Regions from separate parts of the Micromonospora sp. NPDC047467 genome, predicted to be linked through region 1. Evidence: predicted binding sites of a transcription regulator. Region 1 holds the regulator's gene; each other region holds the start of a gene.

The links. The regulator HrcA, encoded in region 1, represses chaperone genes, less so after heat shock. The targets are predictions, from matches to a motif close to GGTTNGCACNCTCNNNNNGAGNGTGCNAACC.
Region 2: a site for HrcA is predicted at 4,113-4,143, ahead of groES (co-chaperone GroES). Genes of this name have one in related genera too.
Region 3: a site for HrcA is predicted at 5,381-5,411, ahead of groL (chaperonin GroEL). Genes of this name have one in related genera too.

What each region holds. Positions count from the first base shown of each region.
Region 1 covers NZ_JBEYTO010000004.1:55,958-65,448, forward strand. Annotated here, with positions in the region: gene ABZ780_RS12775 (SDR family NAD(P)-dependent oxidoreductase) at 51-791, shown strand; gene ABZ780_RS12780 (enoyl-CoA hydratase family protein) at 849-1,649, opposite strand; gene hemW (radical SAM family heme chaperone HemW) at 1,669-2,892, shown strand; gene ABZ780_RS12790 (DUF4870 domain-containing protein) at 2,953-3,606, opposite strand; gene hrcA (heat-inducible transcriptional repressor HrcA) at 3,819-4,841, shown strand; gene dnaJ (molecular chaperone DnaJ) at 4,915-6,060, shown strand; gene ABZ780_RS12805 (16S rRNA (uracil(1498)-N(3))-methyltransferase) at 6,062-6,796, shown strand; gene ABZ780_RS12810 (SDR family oxidoreductase) at 6,811-7,572, opposite strand; gene ABZ780_RS12815 (histidine triad nucleotide-binding protein) at 7,635-7,994, shown strand; gene ABZ780_RS12820 (serine hydrolase domain-containing protein) at 7,991-9,376, shown strand.
Region 2 covers NZ_JBEYTO010000013.1:56,448-65,938, forward strand. Annotated here, with positions in the region: gene ABZ780_RS28395 (WhiB family transcriptional regulator) at 1-118, shown strand, start outside; gene ABZ780_RS28400 (molybdopterin-dependent oxidoreductase) at 248-1,831, opposite strand; gene groL (chaperonin GroEL) at 1,955-3,595, opposite strand; gene groES (co-chaperone GroES) at 3,666-3,980, opposite strand; gene ABZ780_RS28415 (methyltransferase domain-containing protein) at 4,239-5,435, shown strand; gene ybaK (Cys-tRNA(Pro) deacylase) at 5,446-5,925, shown strand; gene ABZ780_RS28425 (substrate-binding domain-containing protein) at 6,105-7,199, shown strand; gene ABZ780_RS28430 (ATP-binding cassette domain-containing protein) at 7,310-8,134, shown strand; gene ABZ780_RS28435 (ABC transporter permease) at 8,131-9,393, shown strand; gene ABZ780_RS28440 (ROK family protein) at 9,417-9,491, shown strand, end outside.
Region 3 covers NZ_JBEYTO010000006.1:253,574-263,064, forward strand. Annotated here, with positions in the region: gene ABZ780_RS18865 (GNAT family N-acetyltransferase) at 1-935, shown strand, start outside; gene paaN (phenylacetic acid degradation protein PaaN) at 1,087-2,760, shown strand; gene ABZ780_RS18875 (GNAT family N-acetyltransferase) at 2,899-3,420, opposite strand; gene ABZ780_RS18880 (cold-shock protein) at 3,837-4,040, shown strand; gene ABZ780_RS18885 (hypothetical protein) at 4,155-5,333, shown strand; gene groL (chaperonin GroEL) at 5,604-7,226, shown strand; gene ABZ780_RS18895 (hypothetical protein) at 7,282-7,527, opposite strand; gene ABZ780_RS18900 (GNAT family N-acetyltransferase) at 7,614-8,549, opposite strand; gene ABZ780_RS18905 (S8 family serine peptidase) at 8,618-9,491, opposite strand, start outside.

The sequences.
Region 1 (9,491 bases):
TGCAGGTCATGAGCAAGGAGAATCCGATGGGAACTCTGAACGGCAAGGTCGTGCTCGTCACCGGCACCGGCGGCGGCCTGGGGCGCGTCGCGGCACTGACCTTCGCTCGCGAAGGCGCGAAGGTCGTCGGGGCCGACATCCAGGTCGACGGCAACAACGAGACGGTCGAACTCGTCCGGCGGGCCGGCGGTGCGATGACAGGCATCGCGCCGATCGATCTCACCGATCCGGAACAGGTGCGCAGGCTCGTCGAGGACGCGGCCGCAGCCTATGGCGGCCTCGATGTGGTCTACAACAACGCGGCGGCGCTCCGCTTCGGCCCGATGCCCGACTTCTCCGTCGAGGACTGGCGGTACACCATCACCGGAGAACTCGACATTCCGTACTTCGTGTCGAAGTTCGCCTGGCCGCACCTGGTCCGGCGCGGCGGTGGCGTCATCATCAACGCCGCCTCCATGGCCGGAATGATCGGTGGTCACGTCCCCCCGATGGTCGGTCACACCGCGGCGAACGCCGGCATCATCGGCATGACCCGACAGCTCGCGCTCGAAGGCGCGCCGCACGGGATTCGCGCGGTCGCGGTCAGCCCCGGGCCCATTCTCACCCCGGCCAGCGAACGCGACCTCGGCGACAACCAGGCCGCCCGGGACGCGATCACCAGCAAGACGCTCCTCAAGCGCTTCGCCCGACCCGAGGAGGTAGCCGAGCTGGTGGTCTTCCTCGCCTCTGACCGGGCGTCGTACATCACCGGCGCGAACTACCCGGTCGACGGCGGCGCGACCGCCTGGTGACCGGACCGAGAGCCGGGGCGTCGCCGAGCGGAGGCGGCGTCCCGGCGGCCCTCGGTCCTACCCGGCGTGATCCGCGTCAGCACCGGGCACCCAGGCGGCGTCCCGCTTCTCCCGGAACGCCATGATCCCCTCGCGCCCCTCGTCGGAGAGGAAGTAGCCGGTCGACAGCGCCGACAGCCGGGCCAGGTCCTCGCGCAGCTCGGCGGTGCCCGGCCGGCGCAGCAACTCCTTCGCGCCGGCCAACGCTGCCGGCGCGCCGCGTACCAACGAGTCGCAGTACCGGGCCACCGTCGCGTCCAACTCGTCGGCCGGCACGGCGGCGGTGACCAGGCCGATCTCGGCGGCCCGCCGGCCGTCGAAGGTGTCCCCGGTCAGGTACAGCTCGGCGGCGGCACGCGGGTGCAGTCGGGGCAGCACGGTCGCCGAGATCACCGCCGGGATCACGCCGATCCGCACCTCGGTGAACGCGAACGTGGCCTGCTCGGCGCAGACCGCCAGGTCGGCGGCCGCGATCAGGCCCAGCCCACCGGCCCGCGCCGGCCCGGCGACGCGGGCCAGCACCGGCTTCGGGCACTCCCAGAGCGCCGTCAGCACGTCACCCAGCATCGCGGCCGGAACCGTCCCGCTGGCGTACGCCATGGCGGTCTCCTTCAGATCCGCACCGGAGCAGAAGACCGGGCCGGTGTGGTCGAGCACGATCACCCGGACCGCGTCGTCGGCGACCGCCTCGGCCAGCCCGGCCAGCAGCTGGGTCATCAGGGCGGTGGAGAGCGCGTTGCGGTTGTGCGGGCTGTCCAGGGTGAGGGTGGTCACCCCACGGGCCGTGGCGACCCGCACGAGGACGTCGGGAGAGGTCATGCCGGGCACACTAGTGGCCATGCCCGGCGTCCTTCCAGATGGTGAAACCGTTCCCGTCGACGGTTCGCTGCCCACCGCCGCCACCGGAACGGTCGGTCAGCGCGGCTTCGGCGTGTACGTGCACGTGCCGTTCTGCGCCAGCCGCTGTGGCTACTGCGACTTCAACACGTACACGGCCGCCGAGTTGGGCGGCGGCGCCAGCCGCGAGGGGTACGCCGACACGGTGCTCGCCGAGCTGGCGCTCGCTGCCCGGGTGCTCGGTGACAGCCCGCCGCCCCGGGTCGACACGGTCTTCGTCGGCGGCGGCACGCCCACCCTGCTCCCCGCCGACGACCTGGCCCGCATCCTGGACGGCATCGACCGCACCTGGGGGCTGGCCGCCGACGCGGAGGTGACCACCGAGGCCAACCCGGAGTCGGTCACCCCGGAATCGTTGAAGCTGCTGCGCTCGGCCGGCTACACCCGGATCTCGCTGGGCATGCAGTCCGCCTCCCCGGGTGTGCTGGCGATCCTCGACCGCAAACACAGCGCCGGTCGGGCCACCGCCGCCGCCCTGGAGGCGCGCGACGCCGGCTTCGAGCACGTCAACCTGGACCTGATCTACGGCACGCCGGGGGAGCGGGCCGAGGACTTCGCCGCCTCGCTGGAGCAGGTGGTCGCCGCCGGGGTGGACCACGTCAGCGCGTACGCCCTGATCGTGGAGGACGGCACCCGACTGGCCGCCCGGATGCGGCGCGGCGAGTTGGCGTACCCCAGTGACGACGTCGCCGCGGACCGCTACCTGGCCGCGGAGGCCGCCCTCGACGCGGCCGGCCTGTCCTGGTACGAGGTCTCCAACTGGGCTCGCACCGACGACGCCCGGTGCCGGCACAACCTGCTGTACTGGACCGGCGCGGACTGGTGGGGGCTCGGCCCGGGGGCGCACAGCCACGTCGGCGGGGTGCGCTGGTGGAACGTCAAGCACCCCACGACGTACGCCCAGCGGCTCGCCGCCGGCGCGTCACCCGGCCTGGCCCGTGAGGTGCTCACCGCCGACGAGGCGCACATGGAGGACGTGATGCTGCGGCTGCGGCTCGCCAGCGGCCTGCCGCTGGCGGTGCTCGACGCCGTCGGCCGGGCCGGCGCCGAGCGGGCGCTGGCCGAGGGCCTGCTGGCCGCGGAGGACTACGCGGCTGGCCGGGCGGTGCTCACCCTGCGCGGCCGACTGCTCGCCGACGCCGTGGTCCGCGACCTGCTGCCCTGAGCCGGCGCTCCCCGGCCGACGGCAGTGCGCCGGGCCGGCCGGGGTAGCGGCCGACCCGGTTCACTTGATGAAGTTGGCCGACATCGGGTAGCGGTAGGGGCTGCCCTCGTTCGCCTTCATGCCGGCGATGATCCCGAACAGGATCTGGATCACCACGACCGCGATGCTGGGCAGGAAGAGCAGGCACCAGCTCACGAAGAGCAACACGAACGCGATGATCGACCAGAGGATCTGGAAGTTCAACGCGGCCAGGGCGTGCGCCCGCACGGTCGGCGACTGGTTACCGCGGACCAGGAAGGCGATGAGCGGGGCGACGAAGCCCAGCGGGCCGAAGCTGATCAGCGCGCCAGCGGCACCGCCGAAGTGCGCGACCAGCGCCCAGGTCTTGTCCTCGTTGTTGGCGTAGCCGCCGCCCGGGCCGCCGTAGCCGCCGCCGGTCGGATAGCCGCCAGTGGGACCACCCGGCGGGTAGCCACCGGGCGGGGGATAACCACCCGCTGGAGGGTAGCCACCGGGCGGAGGGTAGCCACCTGACGGCGGTTGGTCACCAGTGGGCGGCGGATAGCCACCGGCTGGGGGATAGCCGCCCGAGCCGGGTGCCCCGGACAGTGGTGCGGTGGGCGGCTCGGGCGAGTAGGGCGTGCCCGGGGAGGTCGGCTCCGGCGGGTAGCCGCCAGGATCTCCCGCACCGGGTGGGCGAGGTGGTTCAGTCATGCTGCCACGGTAGGGGTGGGTGGCAACGCCGCACCAGAGCGACACCGCCGAGCCCGCCCGGCTGAACGGGCAGCAGGAACGAACAGCGCAGCACTTGATCATCGCGTCGGTGGGCGTGCCGACGTAGACTGGCACTCGTTACAGTCGAGTGCCAGGACGGTCCGCCGGCCCCTGTCGGGCCGGCGGCCGACGTGCGACAGGAGGTGCGGAGGATGGGTCTCGACGACCGAAAGCTCGCCGTGCTCCGCGCCATCGTCGAGGACTACGTCTCCACGCAGGAGCCGGTCGGCAGCAAGGCGCTGGTCGAGCGTCACCAGCTCGGGGTCTCCCCGGCCACGGTCCGCAACGACATGGCCGTGCTGGAGGAGGAGGGCTACATCCGGCAGCCGCACACCAGTGCCGGTCGGGTGCCCACCGACCGTGGCTACCGGCTCTTCGTCGACCGGCTGTCCCGCGTCAAGCCGCTCAGCCCGGCCGAGCGCCGGGCCATCGAACGCTTCCTGGTCGGCGCGGTCGACCTGGACGACGTGGTGCACCGCACAGTCCGGTTGCTCGCCCAGTTGACCCGCCAGGTCGCCGTCGTGCAGTACCCGAGCCTGGCCCGCTCCTCGGTGCGGCACCTGGAGCTGGTGCCGATCTCCACCACCCGGCTGATGCTCGTCATGATCGCCGACACCGGTCGCGTCGAGCAGCGGCTGGTCGAGCTGCCCGGGCCGGTTTCCGCCGACGACGTCACCGACGTGCGTCGGCTGGTAAACGAAAAGCTCGCCGGCGCGCGGCTGTCCGATACGCCGCCGCTGGTGCAGGCGCTGGTCGAGGAGGCGCCGGCCGGGCTGCGTCCGATGATGACGACCCTCGCCACCGTGCTGCTGGAAACGCTCGTCGAGCGGCACGAGGAACGCATCGCGCTGGCCGGCACCGCCAACCTCACCCGGGGCGGCCTGCTGGACTTCCAGGGCTCCCTGCGACCGATCCTCGAAGCCCTGGAGGAGGAGGTCGTGCTGCTCAAGCTCATCGGCGAGACCGAGCCGAGCGCGACCCGGGTGCTGATCGGCGACGAGAACGAGTTCGACAACCTCCGCGCCGCCTCCGTGGTCAGCACCGGGTACGGCCCGGGCAGCACCATCGTCGGCGGCCTCGGGGTGCTGGGGCCGACCCGGATGGACTACCCCGGCAACATCGCCACGGTGCGCGCCGTGGCACGCTACGTGGGCGAGTTGCTGGCCCAGAACTGATTGGTCAGGGCCGACGGCCGGCTGCGGCCGCCGGTCGGCGCAACGCGAGACGAACATGAGGACACGGAACGCAGTGGCCAGGGACTACTACGGCATTCTCGGTGTCAGCCGGGAAGCCTCCGATGACGAGATCAAGCGCGCCTACCGCAAGTTGGCGCGCCAGTTCCACCCGGACGTCAATCCGGACCCGGAGGCTCAGGAGAAGTTCAAGGACATCAACGCCGCGTACGAGGTCCTCTCGGACGACCGCAAGCGGCAGATCGTCGACCTGGGCGGCGACCCGCTCGCCCCGGGCGGCGGTGGCGCCGGCGGCCCGGGTGGCCCGGGTGGAGCCGGCCCATTCGTCGGTTTCCAGGACATCATGGACGCGTTCTTCGGCGGCGCGGCGGGCGGCGCCCGTGGCCCCCGTCCGCGGACCCGTCCGGGCGCCGACGCGATCCTGCGGCTCGAACTGGACCTGCACGAGACGGCGTTCGGCGTCGAGGCCCCGATCACCGTCGACACGGCGGTGCTCTGCACCACCTGCTCGGGCGCAGGCACGGCGGCCGGCACCCACCTGGCCACCTGCGAGGCGTGCGCCGGTCGGGGCGAGGTGCAGTCGGTGCAGCGCACCTTCCTCGGCCAGGTGGTCTCCGCCCGGCCGTGCACGGTCTGCCAGGGCTACGGCACCACCATCCCGCACCCCTGCCCCACCTGCGCCGGTGACGGCCGGGTGCGTACCCGACGCTCGCTGACCGTCAAGATCCCGGCCGGCGTCGAGGACGGCATGCGGATCCGGCTGGCCCAGCAGGGCGAGGTCGGCCCGGGTGGCGGCACCGCCGGTGACCTCTACGTCGAGATCCACGAGCGGCCGCACGACGTCTACTCGCGCAAGGGTGACGACCTGCACTGCCGGGTCACCGTGCCGATGACCGCCGCCGCGCTGGGCACCCGGCTCACCATCAAGACGCTGGACAGCGAGGAGACCGTCGACGTCAAGGCCGGCACCCAACCGGCCAGCACGCTGCGGCTGCGCGCCCGGGGTGTGCCGCACCTGCGTGGCACCGGCCGGGGCGACCTCTACGTGCACCTCGACGTCCGGACGCCGACCAAGCTCGACCCGGACCAGGAGCGCATGCTGCGCGACTTCGCCAAGACCCGGGGCGAGGAGGTCGCCGAGCTGAGCAAGCAGGGCGGCTTCTTCTCCCGGATGCGCGACGCGTTCAACGGGCACGCCTGAGGTGTCCGCGCCGCTGTTCCTGGTCGAGGCGCTGCCCACCGGCGACGCGCTGACCCTGGACGGCCCGGAGGGGCACCACGCCGCCACCGTGCAGCGGCTGCGGGTCGGCGAGGAGTTGCTGCTCGCCGACGGCCGGGGCGGCACGGCCGCCGCGGTGGTCACCGCCGTCGGCCGGGGCAACCTGGAACTCACCATCACCTCCCGGGGGTACGCGGACGCGCCCGTACCCCGGCTGGTGACCGTCCAGGGCATCGCCAAGGGCGACCGGGGTGAGCTGGCCGTGCAGGCGATGACCGAGGTCGGGGTGGACGAGATCGTGCCCTGGGCGGCGTCCCGTTCGGTGACCCAGTGGCGCGGCGACCGGGGCGTACGCGCCCGGGAGAAGTGGGTGGCCACCGCGCGGGAGGCGGCCAAACAGGCGCGCCGGCCCTGGCTGCCGGTCGTGGCCGGGGCACCGGACGAGTCCACCGCGACGGTGGCCCGCCGGATCGCCGGCGCCGCCGCCGGGTTCGTGCTGCACGAGGAGGCCGACGAGCGGCTGACCACCGCCGACCTGCCGACCGCCGGTGAGATCGTCCTGGTGGTCGGCCCGGAGGGTGGCATCGATTCGGCCGAGCTGACCGCCTTCCGGACGGCCGGCGGTCGCCCGGTGCGGCTCGGAGCGGAGGTGCTGCGCACCTCCACGGCCGGCGTGGCCGCGCTCAGCGTGCTCGCCACCCGCCTCGGCCGCTGGTAGCCGTACGTGCGTGGTCAGCTGCGCAGGTAGGACGCGCCGTTCAGGTCGAGGATGGTGCCGGAGGCCCACTCCGCGTCCGGCGACGCCAGCCAGTGCACGGCTGCGGCGATCTCCTCCGGCCGGGCCACCCGGTCGAACGGGCTCTGCGCCCGGATCGCCGCGCCCTGCTCACCGCGGAGGTGCTCGGTGGTCATGTCGGTCGCCACGAAGCCGGGCGCGACGGTGGCGACCGCGATCCCGTACGGCGCGAGCGCCACGGCGAGGGACTGGCCCAACGCGTTCAGCCCCGCCTTGCTGGCGCCGTACGCCGGCTGGTCCGGCTCGCCCCGGAACGCGCCCCGCGACGAGACGTTGACGATGCGGCCACCGCCGTCGCGCATGTGCTGGGCGGCACACCAGGTGACGTTGCCGGCGCCGGTCAGGTTGGTCTCCAGCACCTGCCGCCAGCGCCGCTGCCACTGCTCGTAGGAGGTGCCGAAGACCGGGTGCGGGTCGTCCCGGTCGCCGTACATCCCGGCGTTGTTGACCAGGACGTCCAGCCCGCCGAGCAGTTCGGCGGCCCGGTCGACCATGGCCCGGACCGCGTCCGGGTCGGTGAGGTCGGCGCGGACCACCACGTGCCCCGTACCCGGCAGTCGCGCGCGCAGCTCCTCGGCCGCGTCGGCGGAGTCGCGGTGGTGGATCGCCACGCGGTCACCGCCGGCCGCGAACGCCATCGCCACCGCCGCGCCGATGCCACGCGAGGAACCGGTCACCAGTACGGCCCGAGCAGTCATGGCGGCCATCCTGCCCCAGGAGCCGCGCGTGCCCCGAAGGGCCCCTTCCTTACACTGCCCGGATGGGATCCGACTGCCTGTTCTGCCGCATCGTCGCCGGGGAGATCCCGGCCACCGTGGTCCGGGAGACCGCCACGACGCTCGCCTTCCGCGACATCGACCCGAAGGCGCCGGTGCACGTTCTGGTCATTCCGAAGGAGCACTACGCCGACGTCGCCACCCTCGCCGAAGGTGACCCCGGGCTCGCCGGTGAGGTGCTGGCCACGGCCGCCGCGGTGGCCGAGGACGAGGGCCTGCTCGGTGACGGTTTCCGGCTGATGTTCAACACCGGGGCGTACGGCGGGCAGGAGGTGTTCCACGTGCACGCGCACCTGTTCGGTGGCACGCCGCTCGGCCCGATGCTCGCCCGGGACCTGGCGTGACGGCCGGCCCCGACGTGCACGACCGGTTGGGCCGGCTGGTCCAGCGGGTGCAGGCCGACGCCCGGGTGCCGGCGCTGTCGGCCGCGCTGCACCGGGCCGACCGGCCGCTGTGGACCTGCACCGTCGGCGACACAGGCACCGACCGCGCGCTGGGGCCGCGCACCCAGTTCCGGATCGGCTCGGTCACCAAGACGTTCACGGCGGCCCTCACCCTCCAGTGCCGCGACGACGGGCTGCTGGACCTGGACGATCCGGTGGGCCGGCACCTGGACCTGCCAGCGCACGGTGAGCTGACCGTACGACGGCTGCTGTCGCACACCGGCGGCCTGCAACGTGAGCCGTTCGGCGACGTCTGGGACACCCTGGCCGCGCCCGACGCCGAACGGTTGGTGGCCGAGCTGGACCGGGCCGAGCGGGTGCTGCCCGCAGGCCGCCGGTTCCACTACTCCAACCTCGGTGTGGCCGTGCTCGGCCTGCTGGTCGCCCGGCTGCGCGGCGGCACCTGGGCGGAGGTGCTCGCCGAGCGGGTGTTGACGCCGCTCGGGCTGACCGACACCACCGTGACCCCCGAGCCGACGGCGGCGACCGGGTTCCTGGTCGACGCGTACTCCGACGAGGCCCACCCCGAGCCACCGACCGACTTCGGCGCGGTCGGTCCGGCCGCCCAGCTCTGGAGCACCGCCACCGACATGGCCCGCTGGGCGGCGTTCCTCGCCGATCCGGCGGCGCTCGACCCGTCCGGTGCGGTGCTCGCCCCCGGCACCCTGGACGAGATGCGCTGGCCCCTGACGACGACCGACGAGACGCTCTGGGGCGCCGGCTTCGGGCTCGGGCTGATCCTCGTCCCGCAGGGCGAGCGTGTGGTGCACGTGGGGCACGACGGGGCGATGCCCGGTTTCCTGGCAGCCGTGTACGGCCGTCGGGGCGGCGACGGCACGGCCGGCGCGATGGGCGCCGCGGTGCTCGGCTCCTCCGGGACGGCGGCGGAACTGCTCGACCTGCCGCACCGGCTGCTCGCCCAGGCGGTCGAGCACGACCCCGCCGACATCGAGCCGTGGCGGCCCGGCGCACCCCCTCCGGCGGCCCTGCGGGGTGTGCTCGGCCGCTGGTGGGGCGAGGGCTTCGAGTACGTCTTCTCCTGGCACGACGGCACGCTGCGGGCGCGCGGGGCCGGCGATCCGGCGGGGCGTCCACCAGCGGTCTTCGCCCCGTTGCCGGACCGGCCGGACGTGTTCCGTACCGTCTCCGGCCGGGAGTCGGGCGAGCTGTTGAGGCTGACCCGGGACGACGCCGGAGCGGTGGTCCGGATGCACTGGGCGACCTACCGGTTCACCCGCCACCAGGAGACCTTCGACCGGTACGACTTCCGGGCCGGGAGTTGATCGCGGCCAGCGGAAATGGGCGCGATGCGTCCCGCGTTGAACGGATACGATGGCTGCAACGTCCGCACGCCGTGCCAGCAGGGCCGGCGCCCGAGATCGAGAGCAGGTGCGCAGG
Region 2 (9,491 bases), on a different contig from region 1:
CGTCGGCTGGGAGGACCTGGCCGACCGCCGGCACGCTCGGGTCGACGTCGCCCGCCTGGAGGCCCGCCTGGGCCGCGCGCACAAGTCGACCGTCCCGGCCCAACGCAACGTCGCCTGACCCGCCCCCGACATCCGCGCGAACCGCGCCCCCGCCACGGGGGGCGCGGTTCGCACGTAATCGCCCGCAGATCTTGGACAGTTTCCGTTCGCGGAACGGTAACTGTCCAAGATCTGTGTGGGTGGGTGCTCAGCGGACCAGGACGGGGACCGTGTGCCAGCCGGTCGCGCCGTCGGGGACGACGCCCTGCGTACGCTCGGTCTGGGTCTCGCCGGTCGCGTCGGTCGCCCGGACCTGGAGTTGGTGCTCGCCCGGGGTGGCGTCCCAGCGCCACGACCACTGCACCCAGGTGTCCACCGACACCGTGGGGGCCAACTCCGCCTCCTGCCAGGGGCCGCCGTCGACACGTACCTCGACCCGGCGGATGCCCCGCTGCTGCGCCCAGGCGACCCCGGCCACCGTCACCGGGCCGGTGGTCAGCCGGTTCCGCCGCCGGGGCGCGTCGATCCGCGACTGAGTCTTGATCGGGCCCTCGCGGGACCAGCCGCGCGGCACCCAGTACGCGTCGAAGTCGGCGAAGCGGGTCAACTCCAACTCGGTCACCCACTTGCAGGCCGACACGTAGCCGTAGAGGCCGGGCACCACCATCCGGGCCGGGAAGCCGTGCTCGACCGGCAAGGGTTCACCGTTCATGCCGATCGCCAGCAGCGCGTCCCGCCCGTCGCGCAGGGCCGCGGTGGGGGTGCCGCACGTCCAGCCGTCGACCGACCGACCGACGACCTGGTCGGCGTCGTCGTCCGGCTCGACCTCGTCGAGCAGCTCCCGCAGGGGTACGCCCAGCCAGCGGGCGTTGCCGATCAGGTCCCCGCCCACCTCGTTGGACACGCAGGCCAATGTGACGTACCGCTCGACCAGCGGCCGGGCCAGCAGGTCGGCGAGGCTGTAGGTGCGTTCGGTGCCGACCCGCCCGTGGATGCGCAGCCGCCACGTGTCCGGGTCCACCTGCGGCACGACCAATGCGGTGTCGATCCGGTAGAACCCGAAGTTCGGGGTGACGTACGACGCGAGCTGGGCCACCGGGAGATCCGCGCCCGCCGGCACCGCCGCCGCGGGTGCCACCGGCGCGGGCAGCCGGATCGCGTCCCGGGCGGCCGACACCCCGCGCCGCCCGGCCAGCCAGCGCCCGCCCAGACCGGCCACCGCAGCCGTACCGAGCAGCACCCCGGTACCGGTGAGGAACCGCCGGCGCGACTCCGGGTCGACCCCCTCAGGCCGGTCCGGTGCCGGGCCGCCCGTGGCCGGCGCGGGTGGGGTGGGTGGTGACCAGGGCCAGGGGTCCAGTTCGAGCGGGCCCGCGATGAACAGCCAGAGCACCAGGGCGCCCAGCCCGCCGCCGACCAGCGACGGTAGGGCGTCGGCGAGGTCCGCGCCGGGGCGGGTCAACGCGGCGGCCACCCCGACGGCGCCCAACGCCGCGATGCCGGCCAGGCCGAGGGCCAGGCGGCGGACCGCCAGCACTCCGATCAGCGCGGCGAACCCACCCAGCAGCAGGGCGGTGCCGACCAGCAGGGCGATCTTGTCGGCGGTGCCGAAGACGTCGATGGCGAACTGCTTCAGCGGCTCGGGGGCAGCGTCGACGACCGCCCCGCCGACCGCGACCAGCGGCGCCGACCGGGGGCCGGTCAGCACGGCCACCGGCTCGGCGATCCCGATCGTGGCGGCGGCGGCGGTGACTCCGGCCAGCGCGGCGTACCGGCGCGACGTGGTGGTCATCGGCCCAGTGTGCGCGGTCCTCTCGCCGGGTCGCCAACGGCGTCAACGCTCAGTGATCACCTTGAAGACGAACCGGGGCACACCGCCATGGACGGTGTGCCCCGGAAACGGTGGTGCTACGGGTCAGAAGCCCGGGCCGTGCTGGTGGCCGTGACCGTGGCCGTGGCCGCCCGAGCCGGCCGGCTCGGCCTGCGCCGGCTTCTCCACCACGAGGCTCTCCGTGGTGAGCAGCAGGCCGGCGATCGAGGCGGCGTTGGTGACCGCGTTGCGGGTCACCTTCACCGGGTCGATGATGCCGGCCTTGACCAGGTCGCCGTACTCGCCGGTGGCGGCGTCGAGGCCGTTGCCCCACGCCATGTCGGCGACCTTCTGGGTCACGACGTAGCCGTCGTGGCCGGCGTTCTGCGCGATCCAGCGCAGCGGCTCGACCAGCGACTTGCGCACGATCGAGACGCCGACCTTCTCGTCACCGGTGAAGCCCAGGTCGTCGTCGAGCACGGGAAGGATCTGCACCAGGGCGGCGCCGCCGCCGGGCACGGTGCCCTCCTCGACCGCAGCCTTGGTCGCCGCGATGGCGTCCTCGATGCGGTGCTTGCGCTCCTTCATCTCGACCTCGGTCGCCGCACCCACCTTGATCACGGCGATGCCACCGGAGAGCTTCGCCAGCCGCTCGGCCAGCTTCTCCTTGTCCCAGTCGGAGTCGGAGGCCTCGATCTCCTTGCGGATCTGGGAGACCCGGTCGTCGACGTCGGCCTTCTGGCCGCCGCCGTCGACGATCGTGGTGTTCTCCTTGTCGACCACGACGCGCCGGGCGGTGCCCAGCACCTCCAGGCCGACCTGGTCGATCTTGTAGCCCAGCTCCGGGGCGACCAGTTCGGCGCCGGTGGAGATGGCGATGTCCTGGAGCATCGCCTTGCGTCGGTCGCCGAAGCCCGGGGCCTTGACCGCGCAGACCTTGAGAGTCTTGCGCAGCGAGTTGACCACGAGGGTCGAGAGCGCCTGGCCCTCCACGTCCTCGGCGATGATCAGCAGCGGCTTGCTGTTCTGCAGGACCTTCTCCAGCAGCGGCAGCAGCTCCTCGATCGCGGAGATCTTCTGCGTGGTGACCAGGATGTACGCGTCCTCGAGGACGGACTCCTGGCCCTCCAGGTCGGTGACGAAGTTGGGCGAGATGAAGCCCTTGTCGAACTGGAGACCCTCGGTCACCTCCAGCTCGGTGGTGAGCATCGAGCCCTCCTCGACGGTGATGACACCGTCGCGGCCGACCCGCTCCATCGCCTCGGCGATCAGTTCGCCGATGGTGGCGTCCTGCGCGGAGATCGTCGCCACGTTCGCGATCGACTTCTTGTCGGCGACCTCGACGGCCCGACCGAGCAGCGCCTCGGAGATCTTGGCGGCCGCCGCGTCGATGCCCCGCTTGAGGCCGGCCGGGTTGGTCCCGGCGGTGACGTTGCGCAGGCCCTCACGGACCATCGCCTGCGCCAGCACGGTCGCGGTGGTGGTCCCGTCGCCGGCGACGTCGTTGGTCTTGGTCGCCACCTCCTTGACCAGCTGCGCGCCGAGGTTCTCGTAGGGGTTGGTGAGCTCGATCTCCTTGGCGATGGTCACACCATCGTTGGTGATCGTCGGCGCACCGAATTTCTTGTCCAGGACGACGTTGCGCCCGCGCGGGCCGAGGGTGACCTTGACCGCGTCAGCGAGGGCGTTGACACCGTGCTCCAGCAGGTGCCGGGCGTCGTCCGAGAAGCTGAGGATCTTCGCCATAAATGTCCCTTCGAAGCGACGTCGCCCCGGCCCGGCGAGCCGGACCGGGGCAACGACACTGATCGGTTGCTTACTTCTCGATGACCGCGAGGACGTCGCGGGCGGAGAGCACCAGGTACTCCTCGCCGGCGTACTTGACCTCGGTGCCGCCGTACTTCGAGTAGAGGACGGTGTCGCCGACCTGAACGTCAACCGGAACCCGGTTGCCGTTGTCGTCGACGCGCCCCGGGCCCACAGCGAGGACAGTGCCCTCCTGCGGCTTCTCCTTGGCGGTGTCGGGGATCACGATGCCCGACGCCGTGGTGGTCTCAGCCTCGTTCGCCTGGACCACGATGCGGTCCTCGAGCGGCTTGATCGCAACCTTGGTCGCGGTAGTCACGGGCATACCCTCCTGGGGTACTGGTTTCGTTACCGGCCGGCGCGGCCGGCCAGCGTCAATCTGCCTCATGCCACCGGGCGGGGCCGTCGTCGCGGGTGCCGGTCCGCCTGGCGTTGCGCACCCGGGCCGAGACCCGGGAGCTGGCACCCTCGGGGTGAGAGTGCTAATCGCAGGTTATTCCGTGGCTAGCACTCCGTCAAGGAGAGTGCCAGCGAGTCGCGCCCCGCCAGCCTGGATTTCCGGATCCACCCGGACAATGACCGGGTGGATCTCGACCAACTGGCCGCGCTGCGTACCCCCGAGGGGTCGGCCGCGCTCACGGCGGCGGCCAGGCTGGCCGGCGGCGACCCGCTGGCCGCGGCGTCGGCGCTGCGCGCGACCGGGGTGCCGCCCGCGCTGGCCGCGGCGGCGCTCACCCAGGCCGAACTGCGCCACCGGGCGGTCGGCAAGTTCGGCCCGGCCGCCGCTGGGATGTTCCTCACCCGCGCCGGACTGGAGCAGGCCACCCGCCGGGTCGTCGCGGACCGCCGCGCCGAACGGCTGCGGGCGGCCGGCGTGCACACCCTGGCCGACCTCGGTTGCGGCCTGGGCGCCGACGCGCTCGCCGCCGCCCGCGCCGGCATCCGGGTGTACGGGGTGGAGGCCGACCCCGTGACCGCCGCGATGGCCGCCGCCAACGCCGCCGCGGCAGGGCTGGCGGAGCGGTTCACGGTCGAGTGCGGCGACGCCACCTCCTTCGACGTGTCCCGGGTCGACGGCGTCTTCTGCGACCCGGCCCGACGCCGGGCCGGCACCGGCCGGCGGATCTTCGACCCGCGCTCCTACTCGCCGCCGTGGGACTTCGTGACCGGGCTGGCCGAGCGGGTGCCACGCACGGTGGTGAAGGTGGCGCCGGGGCTGGACCACGCGCTCATCCCACCCGGCGCGGAGGCGGAATGGGTAAGCGTCGACGGCGACCTCGTCGAGGCTGCGCTCTGGTGCGGCGAGCTGGCCCAGGCGACCCGCCGCGCCACCCTCTACCGGCAGGAGGGCGCCGAGATCCGCCGCCACCAGCTCACCGGCTCGGGTGCCGCCGAGGCCCCGGTCGGGCCACCGCGCCGCTACCTGTACGACCCGGACGCGGCGGTGGTCCGCGCACACCTCGTCGCCGAGCTGGCCGAGGAGTTGGACGCCACCCTCGGTGACCCGAGCATCGCCTACCTCTACGCCGACCAGCCGACCCGCACCCCGTACGCGCGCTGCCTGGAGATCACCGACGTGCTGCCGTTCTCGCTCAAGCGCCTGCGGGCACTGCTGCGGGACCGCCGGGTGGGGCGGGTCGAGATCCTCAAGCGAGGTTCGGCGCTCACCCCGGAGCAGTTGCGGCGGGACCTGCGGCTGGCTGGCGACCAGGCGGCGAGTCTGGTGCTCACCCGGGTCGCCGGGGCACCGACCGTGTTGGTCTGCCGGCCGGTCGACTAGGTTCTCAGCTGTGGCGGGACAGGGCACTCCGGCGACGGCACTGCTGGTCAGGCGCGGGGTCGCGCACCGCACGCACCCGTACCGGGTGTCGCCGGACGTGCCCAACTACGGCGCGCTGGTGGCGGAGGCGCTCGGCGTGGCACCGGAGCGGGTGTTCAAGTCACTTGTGACAGAGGTCGACGGCGCGCTCACCGTGGCCGTCGTCCCGGTCACCGGCGAGCTGGACCTCAAGGCGCTCGCTGCGGCGGTCGGTGGCAAGCGGGCGGCCCTTGCCGATCGGGCGGTCGCCGAGCGGGCCACCGGCTACGTGCGCGGCGGCATCAGCCCGCTCGGGCAGCGTCGGCGGCTGCCCACCGTGCTGGACGAATCCGCATTGGACCTGCCGACGATCTACGTCTCCGCTGGCCGGCGGGGTCTGCAACTCGAACTCGCGGCGGCCGATCTGGTGGCGCTGACCGAGGCCCGCACCGCGGTGTTGCAGAGCCACTGAGGACCGTCATGACGGTCGACGTCTGGCGGATGGCCGGGGCGTAACAGCCGCGTTGCTGAATTGTTATCGCTATCAACAAACTCGGCACCTACGCGGTCTTGTGGACTCGGCGCGTGGCGAAATACGTTGCCGGGCACAACAAAACTACACCTCCCCCACCTTCCGAAAGGACCCTGCACATGCGTAAGGGGATCCTCACCATCGCCGCCGTGGGCCTGCTCGCGACCGGCGGCATGACCGCCTGCGGCAACGACTCCGGCGACGACCAGGCCAGCACCGCCAAGACTCCCAAGATCGGCGTGATCCTCCCGGACAGCAAGTCGTCCGTCCGCTGGGAGACCGCGGACCGCAAGTTCCTCAAGGAAGCGTTCGAGGCCGCCGGCGTCCAGTACGACATCCAGAACGCGCAGAACGACAAGTCCGCCTTCCAGACCATCGCCGACCAGATGATCACCAGTGGCGTCACCGTCCTGATGATCGTCAACCTCGACTCCGGCACCGGTAAGGCAGTCCTCGACAAGGCCAAGTCGCAGGGCGTCGCCACCATCGACTACGACCGGCTCACCCTCGGCGGCTCGGCCCAGTACTACGTCAGCTTCGACAACGAGACCGTCGGCAAGCTCCAGGGCGAGGGCCTGGCGAAGTGCCTGACCGCCCAGGGCGTCAAGAACCCGGTCGTGTCGTACCTGAACGGCTCCCCCACCGACAACAACGCCACCCTCTTCAAGAACGGCTACGACTCGGTGCTCAAGCCGAAGTTCGACGCCAAGGAATACGTCAAGGGCCCCGAGGACGCCGTACCGGCCTGGGACAACGCGCAGGCCACGACGATCTTCGAGCAGCAGCTCACCAAGGCCAACGGCAAGATCGACGGCGTGCTCGCCGCCAACGACGGCCTCGGCAACGCGGCCATCTCCGTGCTGAAGAAGAACAAGCTCAACGGCAAGGTCCCGGTCACCGGGCAGGACGCCAGCACCGAGGGCCTGCAGAACATCCTCAACGGTGACCAGTGCATGACCGTCTACAAGGCCGTCCGGGAAGAGGCCAAGGCCGCCTCCGACCTGGCCATCGCGCTGGCCAAGGGCGAGAAGAAGGACACCGGCCAGACGGTGAAGGACCCCGAGGGCGGCCGCGACGTCCCCTCGGTGCTGCTCACCCCGAAGGCCATCTACAAGGAGAACGTCAAGGACGTCATCGCCGACGGGTACGTGACCAAGGAAGAGGTCTGCGCCGGGACGTACGCCAAGCTCTGCGCCGACGCCGGCATCAGCTGACCGACGACGCAGTACCCGCCGGGACGACACCCGCCGCCCGGCACGGGAGCACCCTCCCGTGCCGGGCGGCGTCCGCCGGGCGGGCCCCCACACTCCCCTAAGGAGACCTCGTGACCGCGACCCCCCTGCTGGAACTACGTGGGATCGACAAGAGCTTCGGTCCCGTCCAGGTGCTCCGTGACGTCGCCTTGACCGTCCACCCCGGCGAAGTCACCGCGCTGGTCGGCGACAACGGCGCCGGCAAGTCGACCCTGGTCAAGTGCATCAGCGGCATCCACCCCACCGATGCCGGTGAGGTCCTGTTCAACGGCGAACAGGTCCACATCAGCAGCCCCCGCGACGCCGCCGCGCTCGGCATCGAGGTCGTCTACCAGGACCTCGCGCTCTGCGACAACCTCGACATCGTGCAGAACATGTTCCTCGGCCGGGAGAAGCGCAGCGGCATCGTCCTCGACGAACCGACCATGGAGCAGCTCGCCGCCGAGACACTCGCCGGGCTCTCCGTGCGCACCGTCACCTCGCTGCGCCAGCACGTCTCCAGCCTCTCCGGCGGCCAGCGACAGACCGTGGCCATCGCCAAGGCGGTGCTGTGGAACAGCAAGCTGGTCATCCTGGACGAGCCGACCGCCGCCCTCGGCGTCGCGCAGACCGCCCAGGTGCTCGAACTGGTCCGCCGGCTCGCCGACAACGGCCTTGCCGTGGTGCTCATCTCGCACAACATGAACGACGTCTTCGCCGTCTCCGACCGCATCGCCGCGCTGTACCTCGGCCAGATGGTCGCCCAGGTGAAGACCACCGACATCACCCATTCCCAGGTGGTCGAGCTGATCACCGCAGGGCGCTCGGGCGGGCTCGGCCTCGCCACCGACCCGGGTACGGGCGGCAACGGCAACGGCAACCAGCTGGCCGACTCGACCTCAGGAGGCGACCGATGACCACCACCGCCGTGCGGAAGGACGGCCCAGCGGCCGTCACACCGCCGCCGACCGTCGGGAGCCATGCCCGCACCTACCTGAGTCGGGTACGCGGCGGCGACGTCGGTGCGCTGCCCGCGGTGCTGGGCCTGATCGTGCTCTGCACCGTCTTCGCGGTCATGCGGCCGTCGTCGTTCCTGTCGGCCGGCAACTTCGCCAACCTCTTCACCCAGGGCGCGGCGGTCACGCTCATCGCGATGGGCCTGGTCTTCGTGCTGCTGCTCGGCGAGATCGACCTGTCCGCCGGCTTCGCCAGCGGCGTCTGCGCCGCCGTACTCGCCAATGTGGTCACCGTGCTCGGCTACCCCTGGTGGGTGGCCGTGCTCGCCGCCGTCGCCACCGGCGTGGTCATCGGCACCACCCTCGGCCTGCTGGTCGCGAAGATCGGCATTCCGTCCTTCGTGGTCACCCTCGCCGGGTTCCTCGCCTTCCAGGGCATCGTGCTGATGCTCATGAAGGAGGGCACCAACATCTCCGTCCGCGACGACGTGCTTGTCGCCATCGCCAACCGCAACCTCGGCCCCATCCTGGGCTGGGTGCTCGCCATCGTGGCGGTCGCCGGTTACGCGGCCGTGCAACTGCTGAGGCACCGCAACCGGATCGCCCGGGGCCTGATCACCGATCCGCTGGCCGTCGTGGCCGCCCGGATCGTCGGGCTCGCCGTCCTGCTCGGCACGGCGGTCTTCATCCTCAACCTGGAGCGCAGCCGCAACGTGCTGGTCGTCTCCCTCAAGGGTGTGCCGATCGTGGTGCCGGTCATCGCGGTACTGCTGATCGTCTGGACCTTCGTGCTCCAGCGCACCAGCTACGGCCGACACATCTACGCCGTCGGCGGCAACCGGGAGGCGGCCCGTCGCGCCGGCATCGAGGTGGACCGGATCCGGATCTCCGTCTTCGTGATCTGCTCCTCGATGGCCGCCGTCGGGGGCATCGTGGCCGCGAGCCGGGCCAACTCTGTGGACCCCAACACCGGGGGCAGTAACGTACTGCTCTACGCCGTCGGCGCGGCGGTGATCGGCGGCACCAGCCTCTTCGGTGGCAAGGGCCGGGTCTTCGACGCCGTGCTCGGCGGAGCGGTGGTCGCGGTCATCGACAACGGAATGGGCCTGATGGGTTACAGCGCGGGAGTCAAGTACGTGGTCACCGGCGTGGTGCTCATGCTCGCCGCCAGCGTCGACGCCTTCTCCCGCCGCCGGGCAGCCGCCACCGGCACCCGCTGACCACGCGGGGGAGGTGACACCACATGCGCCCGGCACCAAGCCAGGACGAGGTCCGGCGGCAGAACCTCGGGGCTCTGCTGCGACACGTCCACGTCCAC
Region 3 (9,491 bases), on a different contig from region 1:
TCGACCTGCCGTATCTCCCGCCGTTCTGTCGCCGTCGCTTCGACGCGCTCTTCCACACGCCGATGCCCGGCACCGAGTCGCTCTGGGCGCTGGCCCGGCTGGATGGCGTGCCGGCCGGCTACCTCCAACTGGATCTGCCCCGACTCGACAACACCGACAACGCGTCCGTCGAGCTGACGGTGCATCCCGAGCTGCGGCGTCGCGGCGTCGGCCGGGCACTGCACGAGTACGGGGTGCGCCTGCTCCGCGAGCACGGACGCAAGCGGGTGGTCGGAATGTCCGTCCGCGCGCTCCCCGACGGCCCGGCCCGCACGGGCGCCGGTGATGCGTTCGCCGCCATGACCGGAGCCCAGGCCGCGCTGGTCGAGGTGCGTCGCCGGCTGGCGGTCGACACCGTCGACCGGGTCGCGCTGAGGTCGGCGCTGGCCGAGGCACACGCCCTGGCCGAGGGGTACCGGTCGGTCACCTGGCAGGGTGCGACCCCGCCGGAGTACCTGGCGGACATCGCCTACCTGGACGGCCGGCTGCTCATGGACGCGCCGATGGGGGACGTGCAGTGGGAGCCGGAGCAGGTGGACGCCGAGCGAATCCGGGGCACCGAGCGGGCGTTGGAGGCCCGGGGTCGGCGGCGCTACCACCTCGGGGTGCGGCATGAGGAGTCCGGCCGGCTGGTCGCCTGGACTCTGCTGGACGTGGGTGCCAGCGCGGACTGGCACGCCTTCCAGCAGATCACCATCGTCGATCCGGCTCACCGGGGGCACCGGCTCGGCCTGCTCGCCAAGATCGAAAATTTGCATCACCTGCTCACCCACGAACCGGCGGTACGGGTCATCGACACCTTCAACGCGGCCAGCAACAGCTACATGATCGCGATCAACGAGCGGCTCGGCTTCCGCCCGGTGGACTCCTGGAACAACTGGCAGCTCACCCTCTGACGAGCAATCGGCGCTACTGCTCCTGCGATGTCCTCAGGCATGCGTCTCTGCCGGGCATTGGCGCTACTGCTCGCGGACCGTTCTCAGGCATGCGTCTCTGCCGGGCATTGGCGCTACTGCTCGCGGACCGTCCTCAGGCATGATGGCGGGCATGACGGAGACCCCGCAGCCCCTGTACGACAGGCACGCCGACACCCTCAACCGCGCGCTGACCGCGATCACGGAGCGGGGCTACTGGTCCGCGTACCCCGAATCGCCCAGCCCCCGGGTGTACGGCGAGACCGCCGCCGCCGACGGCAAGGCCGCCTTCGAGGCGTACCTGGGTGGCGACTTTCCTCTCGACCAGCCGGGCACGGGCGGGCGGATCGCCACCGAGGCGAGCCCGTTCGGTGTGGAGCTGGCGGTGCGCTATCCGCACGCCACCCCCGACGAGCTGATCGCCGCCGCCTCCGCCGCGCTGCCGGCGTGGCGCGACGCCGGCCCGCAGGCCCGGGTGGGCGTCTGCCTGGAGATCCTCGACCGGCTGCACAAGAACATCTTCGAGCTGGCCAACGCGGTGCAGTTCACCAGCGGGCAGGCGTTCGTGATGGCCTTCCAGGCCGGCGGCGCGCACGCGCTGGACCGGGCGTTGGAGGCGCTGGCGTACGGGTACGCCGAGATGACCCGGCACCCGGGCACGGCGGGCTGGGAGAAGCCCGCCGGCAAGGGCGACCCGCTGCGGATGACCAAGACCTTCCACGTGGTGCCCCGTGGAGTGGCGCTGGTGATCGGCTGCAACACCTTCCCGACCTGGAACTCGTACCCGGGGCTGTTCGCCTCGCTGGTCACCGGCAACCCGGTGATCGTCAAGCCGCACCCGCGCGCGGTGCTGCCCCTGGCCGTCACTGTGAAGTACGCCCGGGAGGTCCTCGCCGAGGCCGGTTTCGACCCGAACCTGATCCTGCTGGCCGCCGAGGCGCCCGGCGAGAAGCTCGCCAGTGACCTGGCACTGCACCGGTCCGTGAAGATCGTCGACTTCACCGGCTCCACCGAGTACGGCGACTGGCTGGAGACGCACGCCCGGCAGGCGGCCGTCTACACCGAGAAGGCCGGACTGAACACGGTGGTGATCGACTCCACCGACGACTTCGCCGGCATGTGCCGCAACCTCGGGTTCACGCTGACCCTCTACAGCGGTCAGATGTGCACCACCTCGCAGAACATCCTCATCCCGGCCGGCGGTATCGAGACCGACCAGGGGCACAAGAGCTTCGACGAGGTGGCCGGCGGGATCGCCGCGGCGGTCGGCAAGCTGACCGCCGACCCGGCCCGGGGCGTCGAGCTGACCGGCGCCATCGTCAACGACGGGGTGCTGGAGCGGCTGGCCGAGGTGACCAAGGTCGGCGCGCCGGTGCTGGAGTCGCGGGCCGTGGCACACCCGGCGTACGCCGACGCGGTGGTGCGTACCCCGACGATCGTGAAGCTGGCCGCGGACGACGCGGACACCTACGGCCGGGAGTGGTTCGGGCCGATCTCGTTCGCCATCGCCACCGACTCCACCGCGCACAGCCTGGAGTTGATGCGCCGGACCGTCGGCGAGAAGGGCGCGCTCACCGCGGGGGTCTACTCGACGGACGAGGCGGTGCTCGACGCCGCCGAGGCGGTGGCGGTCGAGGTCGGGGTGCACCTGTCCTGCAACCTGACCGGCGGGGTCTTCGTCAACCAGTCGGCGGCCTTCTCCGACTTCCACGGCAGCGGTGCCAACGCGGCGGCCAACTCGGCGCTTACCGACGGCGCCTACGTCTCGAACCGCTTCCGGATCGTGCAGTCTCGGCGGCACGTCTGATTCTGGCTGCGGTCGGGGTTTCCGGGGCAGCCCGACCCACTCCGGGCGGTCAGGCTTGATCCCCGCGCGGGTCGGGCCGCCCCGGAAACCCTTCGTGGGCACGCTGGTCGGGGCGCTGCCGGCTCTTGGGCAGCAGCTCTAGGCCGGTCGGCGCATTTGCAGCTCGGTCAGTGCCGGGACCGTGGGGTGTGGGACGCGTACGCCGGTGTCGGTGAAGCCCAGCCGCTGGTAGGCGCGGTAGGCGCGGTCGTTGCCGACCACCACCTCCAGCATCAGCTCCGGCCGGCCACAGGCTCGGGACCAGGCTGCCACCTCGTCGATCAGCTCGCCGAGCAGCCCGCTGCCCCGCCGGGCCGGGGTGACGTACACGGCGTAGATGACGGTCAGCTCGGGCTCGTTCGGGGCGACTGTGCCACCGGCGTGCCCGACCAGCCGGCCGCCCGGGTCGGCGATGAACTGCGCCCTGTTGGGCCCGAGCGAGGTGTACGCGACCCGGGCGGCGTACTCGGCGTGGGAGAGCGCCGCGGCCTGGGCCACGGTCTCCAGAAAGGCCAGCGGTGCGTCGGCGAGCATCTCCAGGCGCAGCGCCCGCATCCGGGCGGCGTCCTCCGGGCGTACCCGACGGATCTTCGTCGGCCGGAGGCCTGGATCGGTGGTCATGCCCGCATGCCTATCACAGGGGTGGACGACGGTTTCGACGTCCTCGATCGCGTCGTCGAGGTACGCGCCTCCGCTGCGCGCCTGCGTCTGTTCCGCAACCTGGTCGCCAGGGCGGGATCGTCGCGGGCGACACGAGGCGACAGGTGCCGCAGCGCCGTCCGCAGCGCGCCGGTAGTTATGAGCATGGATTGCTTTGATCGAAAACAGGGGATGGCTCCTGCTGTCGGAAACGCGCTCGATGCCGCCCGTGATGTGCCCGATTTGCGGTAGTGCGCGGCCGTCACTCCTCGTGTAGCGTGCGATTTCGGTCACCCATTTCAGCGGTCGACGTCGATCGGTGAAGCGGTGGTCGGAAGGCGTTCGGCCCTGCCGTGCGCCGGGGCCAGGCAACGCCGCGCAGAGTGAGGAAGTGCACCGTGGCACAGGGCACCGTGAAGTGGTTCAACGCCGAAAAGGGCTACGGCTTCATCGCCGTCGACGGCGGTCAGGACGTGTTCGTCCACTTCTCCGCGATCGAGATGGACGGTTACAAGGCGCTGGACGACGGTCAGCGGGTTGAGTTCGAGATCGCCCAAGGTCAGAAGGGTCCGCAGGCGGAGCACGTCCGCGTCGTCGCCTGAAATTCTCGGCCGGCCGGCCGGTGAATCGCCTCCGGTCGTCGGAGGGTCGGGGCTGTGGTGGTGACGCCCACCCGGGAAGATCGTGAACCGTCCAGCCGATGCTGAGGAGGGTTCATGACCGACCAGCCACCCCCGCCCACCCCACCCCTCGGGCCGGGGGAGCCGGGTCCGTCCGACCCGACCTCGCCCGGCACGCCGCCTGCCTCCGGCGCGGCCCCCGGCATGCCGCCGGGCACGCACTTCGGTCCGCCGCCGGGCATGCCGCCGGGCGCGCCCTCCGGTCCGCCGCCCGGTTGGGATCCGGCGCAGGGTGGTTGGGGGCCGCCGCAGCAGCAGGGCTGGGTCTTCCCGCCCACCGGCGGCTACCCGCCCGGGGTGGGTCCGTACGGCGGGCAGCCGTGGTATCCGGGGCCACCGGTCGGCTGGTACCCGCCGGGTCACGGCCTCGACCCCAACGATCCCCTGGTCACTCCGCCCGGTGCCGGAATCTACGGCTGGCTCAATCGGGTCAACGGCGCGCTGCGTCGGGGTTGGCGGCAGTTGGTGCCGATCCTGCTGCTCACCCAGGTGCTGCCGTCGGCGGTCCTCTCGGTCATCTCGCTGGCCGTGGACCCGTCGGCCGGCTGGGAGGCGCAGGCCGATCTGGACCCGGCGGCCGGGCTGCCGGACAACTTCGCCGTCGACATGGCAACCCTTCTCGTGGCACTGATCGGCGGCAGCCTGCTCTTTGGTCTGGTGCAGGCGGTGGGGTGGGCCGCCGGCAGTTGGGTGATCACGCAGCAGGCCGCTGGCCGGCCGGCCAGCATCGACGCGGCGCTGCGGTACGGCGTGCGCCGGGCGCTCGGTCTGTGGGGCTGGACTCTGCTGATCAGCGTGCTCGTCGGCGTAGGTGTCTGTTTCTGCCTGCTGCCGGGCATCTACCTGGCGTTCGCGCTGAGCATGGCCGGCCCGGTCTACCTCTTCGAACGGCGCAACCCGATCGGCCGGTCGTTCCGGATGTTCCACGACCGGCTCGGGCTGCTGCTCGGCCGGGTGGCGCTGGTGGCCGGGGTGGTGATCGTCGGCAGCATGATGGGCGGCTTCCTGGAGTCGCTGGGCATCGTGGCGCTGGGCCCGGACCCGCTGGCGTCGCCGGGCGCCGCGGTCGTGGCGGTGGCCGTGATCGGCGTCACCGCGGTGCTGGTCCTGCCGGCCCACCTCGTCCAGTTGGTCGGCCTGCTGGTCACGTACACCGAGCAGCGGGCCCATGAGGCACCGGTGAACAGCGCCGGACTGGCGGCGGAACTCGGCTGAGCGCCCCCATCGTGCTTGCACTCGGCAGGGGAGAGTGCTAAACAAGTCATTGGCACTCGCATACCGTGAGTGCCAATGGTCGGGACGGTGGGGCCAGGTTGCACCGGCGTGGAGACGCCGGGGTGGCATGGCCGGTCGTCGCGGGCTATCCGGCCCGGCCGAAGGACGTCGTCGTCGCCAGGTGGCGACGTCCCAAGGTGCGTACACCAGGCGGCCCATCCGGGGCACACATCTCGGGTGGCCCGTGAGTGTCCAGGAGGACAACGCCGTATGGCCAAGATGATCGCGTTCGACGAAGAGGCTCGCCGTGGCCTCGAGCGAGGCATGAACCAGCTCGCTGACGCCGTAAAGGTGACCCTCGGCCCCAAGGGCCGCAACGTCGTGCTCGAGAAGAAGTGGGGTGCCCCCACCATCACCAACGATGGTGTGAGCATCGCCAAGGAGATCGAGCTCGAGGACCCGTACGAGAAGATCGGCGCCGAGCTGGTCAAGGAGGTCGCCAAGAAGACCGACGACGTTGCCGGTGACGGCACGACGACGGCGACCGTCCTGGCTCAGGCCCTGGTGCGCGAGGGCCTGCGCAACGTGGCCGCTGGCGCCAACCCGATGGCCCTGAAGCGGGGCATCGAGGCTGCGGTCGCGAGCGTCTCGGAGGAGCTGTCCAAGCTCGCCAAGGACGTCGAGACCAAGGAGCAGATCGCCTCCACCGCCTCCATCTCCGCTGGTGACAGCACCGTCGGCGAGATCATCGCCGAGGCGATGGACAAGGTCGGCAAGGAAGGCGTCATCACCGTCGAGGAGAGCAACACCTTCGGGCTGGAGCTGGAGCTCACCGAGGGCATGCGCTTCGACAAGGGCTACATCTCGGCCTACTTCATGACCGACCCGGAGCGCATGGAGGCCGTCTTCGACGACCCCTACCTCCTGATCGTCAACAGCAAGATCGCGTCGGTCAAGGACCTGCTCCCGATCCTGGAGAAGGTCATGCAGTCGGGCAAGCCGCTGCTGATCATCGCCGAGGACATCGAGGGCGAGGCCCTGGCCACCCTGGTCGTCAACAAGGTCCGGGGCACCTTCAAGTCGGTCGCCGTCAAGGCGCCGGGCTTCGGTGACCGCCGCAAGGCCATGCTCGCCGACATCGCCATCCTCACCGGCGGCCAGGTCATCAGCGAGGAGGTCGGCCTCAAGCTCGACGCCGTCGGCGTCGACATGCTGGGCCGCGCCCGCAAGGTCGTGGTGACCAAGGACGAGACCACCATCGTCGACGGTGCCGGCGACGCCGAGCAGATCCAGGGTCGGGTCAACCAGATCCGGGCCGAGATCGACAAGAGCGACTCCGACTACGACCGCGAGAAGCTGCAGGAGCGGCTGGCCAAGCTGGCCGGTGGCGTCGCGGTGATCAAGGTCGGCGCGGCCACCGAGGTCGAGCTCAAGGAGCGCAAGCACCGCATCGAGGACGCCGTTCGCAACGCGAAGGCGGCCGTCGAGGAGGGCATCGTCCCGGGTGGTGGCGTCGCGCTGGTGCAGGCCGGCAAGACCGCCTTCGACAAGCTGGACCTGGTCGGCGACGAGGCGACCGGTGCCAACATCGTCAAGGTCGCGCTGGACGCCCCGCTGCGGCAGATCGCCGTCAACGCCGGCCTTGAGGGCGGCGTCGTGGTGGAGAAGGTCCGTAACCTCGAAGCGGGTCACGGCCTCAACGCCGCCAACGGCGAGTACGTCGACCTGCTGGCCGCGGGCATCATCGACCCGGCCAAGGTGACGCGCTCGGCGCTGCAGAACGCCGCCTCCATCGCGGCGCTCTTCCTCACCACCGAGGCTGTTGTCGCGGACAAGCCGGAGAAGAACCCGGCTGCCCCGGCTGGCCCGGGTGGCGGAGAGATGGACTTCTGAGTCCAGTCCGACACAGAACGGGGCGGGCCGCTGACGCGGTCCGCCCCGTTCGTCGTCAGGTGGGCAGTGGGCGCTGGTTGCGCCGTTTCTTCGCCTGGTCGTACGGCGGAGGCAGTTGGATCGGCGCGTCCACCATCTCCTGCGACTCCTCGACCACCGACGTGCCGTCGGTGGTCATCTCGGCCAGTTGCTCGGCGTCGCCGTAGTCGAGTCGGTCGAACGGCAGTTGACCGGGGAGTTCAGCGACCGGCTTCCAGGTGATCGGCGGGCCGTCCTCGGTCTGGTCATCATCCGTGGTCATGGCTGCCTCCTCTACCGAAACGGTAGGGGGCGTCGATGATCGATGCGGGGCGAACGCGTTATCTGGGTCTATGTCCCGTTCGCCCTTTAATCGACATGGAGTGTCCGCCGGTACAGGAAGAAGACCCGCTCGATCCGGGCACTCGCGCTGCCCGAGTAGAACGGCACCGGCCCCACCCAGCCGATCTGAGCCCGGTCCAGCCCCGCCGCCCGCTGGTCACGCAGGCAGCGCCGCAGCAGCACCCCACCGATGCCCGAACCCTCGGCGGCCGGCGCGGTGCCCATCGGCCCGAACCAGCTCGGTCGGGACGACCCGTACGCGGCGAAACCCAGCACCTCACCGGCTCGCTCCGCGAGGTGGCAACCGGCGCCCTCGCGACCCACCGACCCGGCCAACTCGCCGTCCCACGTGCCACCGAAGGCGGACCGGGCGAACGCGGTCAACGCCGGCAGGTCCGCTGGCACCGCCCGGCGTACGGTGATGCCCTGATCGGCCAGCCGCCGCTCCGCCGCCTCGGTGGACCGCAGCGCCGGCGACCCGTCGTACGACAGGTCGGCGGTCATGTTCCAGGCGGTCCGGTCCTGCCGGTAGCCCAGCGCGAGAGCGGTGCAGACCGCCGCCGTGTAGCGGACGTCGATGCCCGGCCACGCGTAGTACGGCGGGTTGCCGGCCAGCAGCACCTCGGTCACGCCGCGCTCGGCGAGCACCCGCTCGGCCCGAGCCAGCAGCGTCCGGCCGACACCCCGGCGACGCTGGTCGGGCAGCACCGCGACCAGATCGACGTGCCCGGTGGACGGGTCGCTCGACGACACCGAGCAGAGCAGAACCCCGACCAGATCAGCATCCCGGTACGCGCCAAGCGCGGCCACCGGACGGTCGGCGGCGGCCCGGGGCCAGAGCACGTCCACGATGGCAGCGGCCTCGGCGGCGTCCTCGGGCAGGTCGAGAGCCCGCACGCAGAGCCGTACCACGGTGGAAACCAGGTCGGGGGTCAGCTCGGTGACGGTGATCTCGACGTCCATGGTGGCCGACCCTAGATCACCGTGTGCCGAGCCGCGCTCCCGCCCATCGAGCCGAAACGACGTCCCGCCTATCGCCGGGCGGCCTGGACGGCGGCGTAGGCGTCGACCTGGCCCGCGCCGGTGACGTTGGCCGGGCCGCCACAGGCGTCGGCCGGGTCGCGGGAGCTGTAGGTCGGCTCGGCCGATGTGGCGGTGTCCCGCAGGATCTGCCGGGTCCGGGGCAGGTCACCGACGAGCGCCGGGTTCGCTGACCACATCAGCGCGACCACTCCGGCGACCTGCGGGGTCGCCATCGAGGTGCCGTCCAGTGCGGCGTACCCGCCGCCCGGCATCGCCGACACCACACCCACCCCCGGTGCCAGCAGGTCCGGTTTGCCCGCACTGCCCGGCACCGGACCGCGCGAGGAGAACTCGGCCACCCGCCGCTGCGCGTCGACCGCGCCCACGGTCAGCACGTTCGAGTACGGCGCGGGCGGGTCGTCGATCGACCCGCACCACGGGCCGGTGTTGCCGGCGGCGGCGACCACGAAGATCCCGGCGGCATCCAGAGCCGTGCTGGCCGGCAGCAGCGCGACCGGGTCGCAGCCCTCGATCGGCGGGCAGCCCCACGAGTTGGTCAGCACCTGCGGGGCGCGCTCCGGCCGGCCGTCGGTGAACGGGTCACCTCCGGTCGGGAAGGGGGCCAGCATGAACTGGAGGCACTCCAGGTAGTGCCCGGGGCTGCCCAGGTTGCGGTCCAGGTTGACGCAACCCACCCACTGCGCGTCCGGCGCCACCCCGATGCCGTCCCGTCCGACCGCGCTTCCGACCGTGTGGGTGCCGTGCCCGCCCTGGTCGTTCGGGGCGCGGGTGCCGTTCCACGGGTCGTACCAGGAGTCGTCCCCGCCGCGGAACCCGGCCCGCAGCGTCGGGTGGCCTCCGTCCACTCCGGAGTCGGAGCTG